One region of the Geobacillus sp. WSUCF1 genome, then DNA from elsewhere that is predicted to be linked to it. Evidence: riboswitches for the same ligand, from Rfam matches in the RefSeq annotation. Region 1 holds a riboswitch; the other holds the start of a gene.

Evidence for each region. A riboswitch is a leader RNA that binds a small molecule or an ion and turns the genes downstream of it on or off. The one in region 1 is predicted to bind cobalamin.
Region 2: linked by a shared signal. The riboswitch ahead of I656_RS10010 (ABC transporter substrate-binding protein) and the one ahead of metE (5-methyltetrahydropteroyltriglutamate--homocysteine S-methyltransferase) in region 1 are both predicted to bind cobalamin.

The regions. Positions count from the first base shown of each region.
Region 1 is NZ_ATCO01000060.1:29,100-32,515, forward strand. It holds gene metE (5-methyltetrahydropteroyltriglutamate--homocysteine S-methyltransferase) at 1-1,531, opposite strand, end outside; cobalamin riboswitch at 1,670-1,860, opposite strand; partial or broken gene I656_RS19100 (transposase) at 2,441-2,518, shown strand; gene I656_RS19875 (helix-turn-helix domain-containing protein) at 2,501-2,956, shown strand; gene I656_RS09510 (response regulator transcription factor) at 3,025-3,416, shown strand, end outside.
Region 2 is NZ_ATCO01000056.1:5,720-9,135, forward strand. It holds gene I656_RS10015 (iron ABC transporter permease) at 1-657, opposite strand, end outside; gene I656_RS10010 (ABC transporter substrate-binding protein) at 644-1,600, opposite strand; cobalamin riboswitch at 1,741-1,940, opposite strand; gene I656_RS10005 (PH domain-containing protein) at 2,120-2,734, opposite strand; partial or broken gene I656_RS0115230 (PTS transporter subunit EIIC) at 2,976-3,416, opposite strand, start outside.

The sequences.
Region 1 (3,416 bases):
CACAACGTGATCCATACGATTGTACCCAGCCGTTTGTCGTGCATGCCATGCCTTGCAGCTTTTCACCGAAAAATTCTACCATATCTGTGCGCTCAAATTCCCCATGGACAAGCACGTCGAGCTGCAGTTGCTCTTGAATGTCGATCCATTTTGCGATTTCTTTCTTTATAAAGGACTTATATTGATGATCGTTCCATTCCCCTTTTTTCCACTTCATCCGAGCTTGACGCACGTCGCTCGTCTGCGGGAAGCTGCCGATTGTCGTTGTCGGCAACAGCGGGAGTTGCAAATGTGATTGTTGTATCTTTCGTCGTTTGCTGTAAGGTGTTCGGCTTACCGGAACGGCTGTGATCTCGTTTATTTGTTCTTGTTGTTTGCGGAACTTGGCTAAATTACTGTTTGTTTGTTCGTCGTATTGGATTAGCTTGTCGATTGTTGTGTTTCCTTTCATATATTCTGTCAGCATACGTATTTCATCTAATTTTTCATCGGCAAATGATAAAGCCCCAGCGAGCTCCGGCGGCAGTGAATGTTCGTGTTTTGTCGTGACAGGGACGTGCAGTAAGCTGCAAGACGGTTGAATGATCAGTTGTTCAGCAACGTTTGCTAGATGGTGAAGGAGCGTCGCTTTTTGGGCAAGCGAACTTTTCCATACATTGCGGCCATCTACAATCCCAGCAACTAATATTTTATCTTTCGGAAATCCATAGGTGTTTATGTTTTTCATGTTTTCGCCATTATCATGTACAAAGTCAAGCCCAATGCCTGCGACAGGTAAAGCAACGATTTCACGATAATGCGACACGCTATCAAAATATGTTTGTAAAATAAGGTTTATATTTGGTACACCGCGATGAAAAACTTCATATACATCACGAAATGCATCGACGATGTCATCGTCTATATCTTGGACGAGAATCGGTTCATCGATTTGGACGAATGACACGCCCGCTTCGCTTAGTTGTTTGAATAATTCTACATAAACAGGAACTAATCGTGCGAGATGTTTGCGCCACTCGTGTCGATCGTATTGCTTAGAAAGCAAAAGAAACGTAATCGGTCCAAGCAACACAGGTTTTGTTTCTAAATCGAATGTTTCTTTTACAAGGTTGTATTCTTTCAATAGGCGATTCTCCACTAATCTTGGCTTTGTTTGTCCAATTTCAGGCACGATGTAATGGTAATTTGTATTAAACCATTTCGTCATTTCAAGCGCATGTTGCCCATTTGTCCCGCGTGCCATCGCAAAATATTGCTCAAGTGTATCGTCTATTTGTTGAAATTGCTCTGGAATATATCCAAACATGAATGCTGTATCTAATACGTGATCGTATAAAGAAAAATCTCCAATTGGAATGAGATCGATTCCTTTCTCCATCTGTTTACGAATCGAATCAAGTCGAATCGCTTCCATCATTTTGGTGCATTGTTCTTTGGTGATCTGCCCATTCCAAAACGATTCTAACGTCTTTTTCCATTCTCTTTTCTCCCCAATGCGTGGATACCCTACATTTGAACTGCGGATGAACATGTGGAAGCACCTCCAGTTATTTGATCCCAATCAAGCAAAAAACCCTCTTCCAACGGAAGGAGGGTATAACTAGCTTGTATTGAGATACGTGAAGTGCCTCAATATCATATGTCCTCACTCCTCCCTATGACGCGTAGGTCGAAAGTGCATACAACAGGCAGGTCTCCTGACTTAGCTTCATCGCTGTTTATCTCCTTCCCATTTCAAATGAAACAGTGGATTGTGATAAACAGCTCTGCATCACAGTGGCGCGACCGTGTTGGATTTTCACCAAACTTCCCTTTTAAGGTTCACCACATGTGTGAACCACCTGTTGCGTGAACTGATTATTTGGTTGTATAAAATTTAGAATAAAAGAATTTTTTGTTTTTTTCAACCGAAATGTTTTTGTGAAGGGGTTTTAAGAGGCATAACGGCATAGTAAGCAGGGATATTTTTTGAGTTAATATTAGTATTTTATGTAAAAATATGTTTTTTGTGAAAATGCAGGACTGACGTGTGATTTTCATCCCCGGGTGGAGGGCAAAGTGCGCTGCCCATGGAATTTTTCTGCGAAAACAAAACACCGTTTCTTGTACATTCTTTCAGAAAGCCTTTTCCCTCTTTTCTGAAGAGTGTGCTAAATTTTTTGTGAATTGTTTCGGAGGCTCTTCACCAAAAGTTGTACATGATTTTTTCTGAACATACCCCATTTACGCTTGTAAGGGAAAATCAACAAATCAGTGATTTTTTCAAATCTTTGTGCAGGAAGCTGTATTGCTTGTCAAGTACATGTTGTGGTGAGGAGCCGTTTCGGGCGGAAATTTCCATTTGTTTCAAAGATGGGGAGGAAATTTGATCAAGTTTCACGACTTTGTCATTGACATTCAAATGTATATGGATGGTGGGAAAGACGAGGAGGAGATCCAGATGGATAAGTCGATGAGACACGACATCGCACTGTTTCGGTACAGGATGATCGCTCCGTTGGTGAATGGGCACCTCGACCTGCCTTCCGTTTTGCCTATTCGATCGAGCTTGGCTCTGTTCCCATGTCTTGATCCGACAGCTACTCTTGGCAACACCGGACGCATCCCAGCGTCGACTCGGTTCGGCCTGCTCTTGCTTTGGTTCATTTCCTCTGTGGCAACGGAAAAAATCGCCCTTATTCATTACAGAAATCTTGTGCTCCTCTCCCCCTTAAAGGAGTGGGAGGAAGCGCAATATGGTATAATTTTCTTGACGATTGGAATGCGCCAAGCCTGTTCCGTCCGTCTCTATCCGACAAAAGAACAGGAACCGTATATCCGGAGCATCATAGGATGTTGCCGATTTGTGTACAATCATTTTCTCACTCGCTGGACAGAAGGCCGCCTTGAAGGCATATGTTTGTGTGCACGAATGGTCCACGTTGAAAGAATAGTTCCTCCGGTTTTGGAAAGATGAAAGTAAACCATGAAAATCATGCACGCGAGGTAGTGGACAGGCGTCATGATGAAAAGGGGTGGGTAAAGATGGAACATCACTCTTCGTCCCATGTTCCGCGCATAAAAGTGCTCATCGCCGATGACAATCCCTTTGTCCGCGAAGGGCTGCGGATCATCTTAAGCACGTATGACGAGTTTGATGTCGCCGCGACTGTAGGCGATGGGAAAGAGGCAGTGGAATATTGTCGACATCATGAAGTTGATGTCGCGTTATTGGATGTGCGCATGCCGAACATGAATGGAGTGGAAGCGACAAAGCTTCTATGCGAGCAGACGAAGACAAAGCCGCTCATCTTGACGACGTTTGATGATGATGAATACATTCTAGACGCCATTCAATACGGTGCAAAAGGATATTTTTTGAAAAATACCGATCCGGAACGAATCCGCGAAGCGATCAAAGCGGTTTATCACGGCCA
Region 2 (3,416 bases), on a different contig from region 1:
GATGAGCACTGCGGCCCCAACGAGAAAAAACGGCAGCAACAGCCCGCTGTATTTCCAGCCGCGCATCGCCACGCTCCCCATCAGCCATGAGATGATTTGCCGCAATTCTTCCCCGGTCAACGCGATCATGAGCGAAATGAACGCGCTGAAAAACGCGCCGAAGATAATGCCGGCTAAAATGATCGTCTCAACCGACATGCGCCGCTCCACAGCGCGAGTGAACGCCAAAACGGCGGCAAGCGTCGCCATGCCAAACAAGATGCTCACGACCGGCAGCGTAAACGTGCCAAAGAACGGCCATTGCCAGCCGAGAAAGATGACGAGCACCGCCCCGACCGACGCGCCGGACGAGACACCGAGCGTGTACGGATCGGCGAGCGCATTTTTTAACAGCCCTTGAAACGCGGACCCGGCCAGCGCCAATGACGCCCCGACCAAAAACGCAAGCACGACGCGCGGCAAGCGGATCGCCATCACGATCGGCACCCAATCAGCCGGAATGTGGCGAGGCAGCGCCGCTCCGAACCATTCAGCCGCCAAAATGCGGACAATAGAAGAAAAGGGAATCGACAGCGATCCTGTCGATATCCCTACGAGCAACGATAACACGGCCGCGGTGACGGCCAATATATACATCCACATTTTACTTGAACACATCCGGGTAAATGGCTTTGGCAAGTTCCTCGACCCCTTCGACAAGGCGCGGACCCGGTCGGCTTACTAAGTCGGTGTTGACGTCATACACCCGCTTGTTTTTCACCGCCGGCACGTCTTTCCAAGCGGCGCGCGCCAACACTTGCTTCGCTCCGCCGTATGTCGTGATGATGACATCCGGCTTATAGGCCACGGCTTTTTCTTCCGTCACCATCGGCCAGCCTTCCAAGCTGCCGGCGACGTTTTTCGCTGAAATCACTTGAAGCATCTCATCCATAAACGTCCCTTTGCCGGCCGTATACAGCTGCGGCGGCGGCGACACTTCAATCCAGACATTGGCCTGTTTGTCCGCCGGGATTTGTTTCGCTTTTTCTTTGATTTTCGCAAGCTTCTCTTTCATCTCATCAATCACTTGCTTCGCTTTGTCTGTCGTCCCGGTCGCTTTGCCGATCAAGTCGATGGACGCATATACATCGTCGAACGACTTCGCGTCATTGACGACAAGCACGGTAATGCCGGCGTCTTTCAATTGCTTGAGGCCATCGCGCGAGTTATGGGCGCTTGACGCGTGGGCCAAGACGAGATCCGGTTTGAGCGAAATGATTTTCTCGACATTAAACTCCATGCCGCCGATTTTCGTTTTCGTTTTGACGTCTTCCGGATAATTGTCAAAATCGCTGACGCCGACGATCTTATCGCCCAACCCCAACGCATAGGCGATTTCCGTATTGCTCGGGATGAGCGAGACGATTTTTTTCGGTTCCGCTTTGATCGTGACATCCTCGCCAAGCCCGTCTTTCACTGTCACTGGAAACGCCGCTTGTTCCGTTTTCGGCTCGTCTTTTTTCGCAGGCTCGGTGCTGCCATTCGCCCCGCCACAGCCGACGAGCACGGCGGCCAAAAGGAAGAACACCGCCACCACCGCCGGCCATGTCCAACGTTTCATCCGTCATTCCCCCTTCAGTGATGTATGTACAATAAAAAACGCCCATTCCGCCTAAATCTGGGAATGAGCGCGAAACAGACCGCCAATGGGCACAACAATGCCCTGTACGACTGTTTCCGCGTCTCACCCCCCGAAGATTCGGAAACTGCGGCAAGCAAGGCAGGTCTACTGGCTCATGCTTCATCCTACTCTGAAGCCTTCCCGTACGGAAAACAGCGCAAGCCATCTGTCCGTACAGTGGCGATTTCATTTCGTCCGCATTGACAGTTGCGGGGACAGCTCCGGATTCCCACCGGATTCCCTATTAAGCCGTTTCGGCACCTTGCTGCAAATGGATTCAGTTATGGGATATGGACATTTTTATATTAAAACAGCGTTTGCCGTTTGACAACTATTTTTATAGAAAACTGGCAGCCAGCTCTCCAAACCAGCGTTCCCAGCCAAGCGTCCGCCTAACCGCCATAGGAAAAGGCGCCCCGCCTTTATGCAAGACGCCTTTCTGACTGCCGGCTCCACTCGTCACTGTTGAATATATTTGTCAAACACAAAACCAAAATCTTTGACCGTATAGTTCTTTTTCGCTTCCGTCAGCCAGCGAAAAGCGTATTCATTCACGGCCTGAAAATCCGCCGACACATTGGCGCCGTCGCCGCGCATGTTGGCAAACACCTTGGCCGCCAGTTCCAAACTCCGCTCCGCATAGTTGAACTTCGTTTCGTTTTCATGGCAAATGTCCGCGATCGCCAGCAGCGATTTATACAAGTCTTTCAGTTCCTCGATATGCTTTTTATGCACATCGATCGAGTATGCGTGCGGGCCGATTTTAAATTTGATTTCCGCATCCAAATCGACCGTCCCGGCTGTTTCGAGCGACACGTCGGAAATCGGATGCTTATAGTAATCGTAGCGGCGCAGCGTCCGTTTTTTGCTCGCGGCGCTCGTGCCGTCCAGATGAATGAGCGCGCGGTTTGTGAAGCAATATTCATCGGATTTCGACTTGATGAGAAAATAGATTTTTTCTCCATCCTCGTGCATCACATAATCATCGGCATCCACTTTGTCGTAGTCTTTCGGCTGAATAACCGAGCCGATGTCGCTTAGCCCAAGCACATCGGCGGCGACTTTTCCAAACATGCTCATGTTCCTCCGGCTCCTTCCACGTTTTATCGGCGCCCACCTATTGGCGGATGAACGGCGTTTTGCCTTAACAAGGCGCCGTACCCTCATTCTGTAATACGTCGCGATCGAAAAAATGTTTCATCGTCGGCAAATCCGCCCCAAACGCCGCGGCCAGTTCGGCGTTGGTGACCGCCGGATACAGCGGCGCAAATTCCCCGATGACTTCCGCGACGATCACCCTGCCTTCTGACGCTTGAATCGATTGTTTTAACACATGGTGCAATCCGACTGGAATGAGCAACCGGTTGAGGAACCCGAAAATGCCGACGCCAACCGCCCCGGCGCCAACGATCCAATGGCCGACCGCGTTGATGCCATCTTGAATCGGCGGCCATACATAGCCAAAAATCAAGGCAAGCACGAGCATGACAAGCGATGTCACGATCGGCACAAACCGCCGTCCGCCGAAGAAGCCGAGCCAGTCGGGCAACTTGATATCATGATAGCGATTGTATAAAAGCCCGGCGATCACTCCGGAGATGATGCCGCCTAATACGGACATATTGATGTCCTTATCAATCGCGGCGGCCCCTTTTGTCAAGACAAAGTAGCCGATCGCCCCAGCAAGCGCCGCCGCGCCGTTGCCGTCTTTCGAAAAACCGATGGCCACGCCGATGGCGAAAATGAGCGCTAAGTT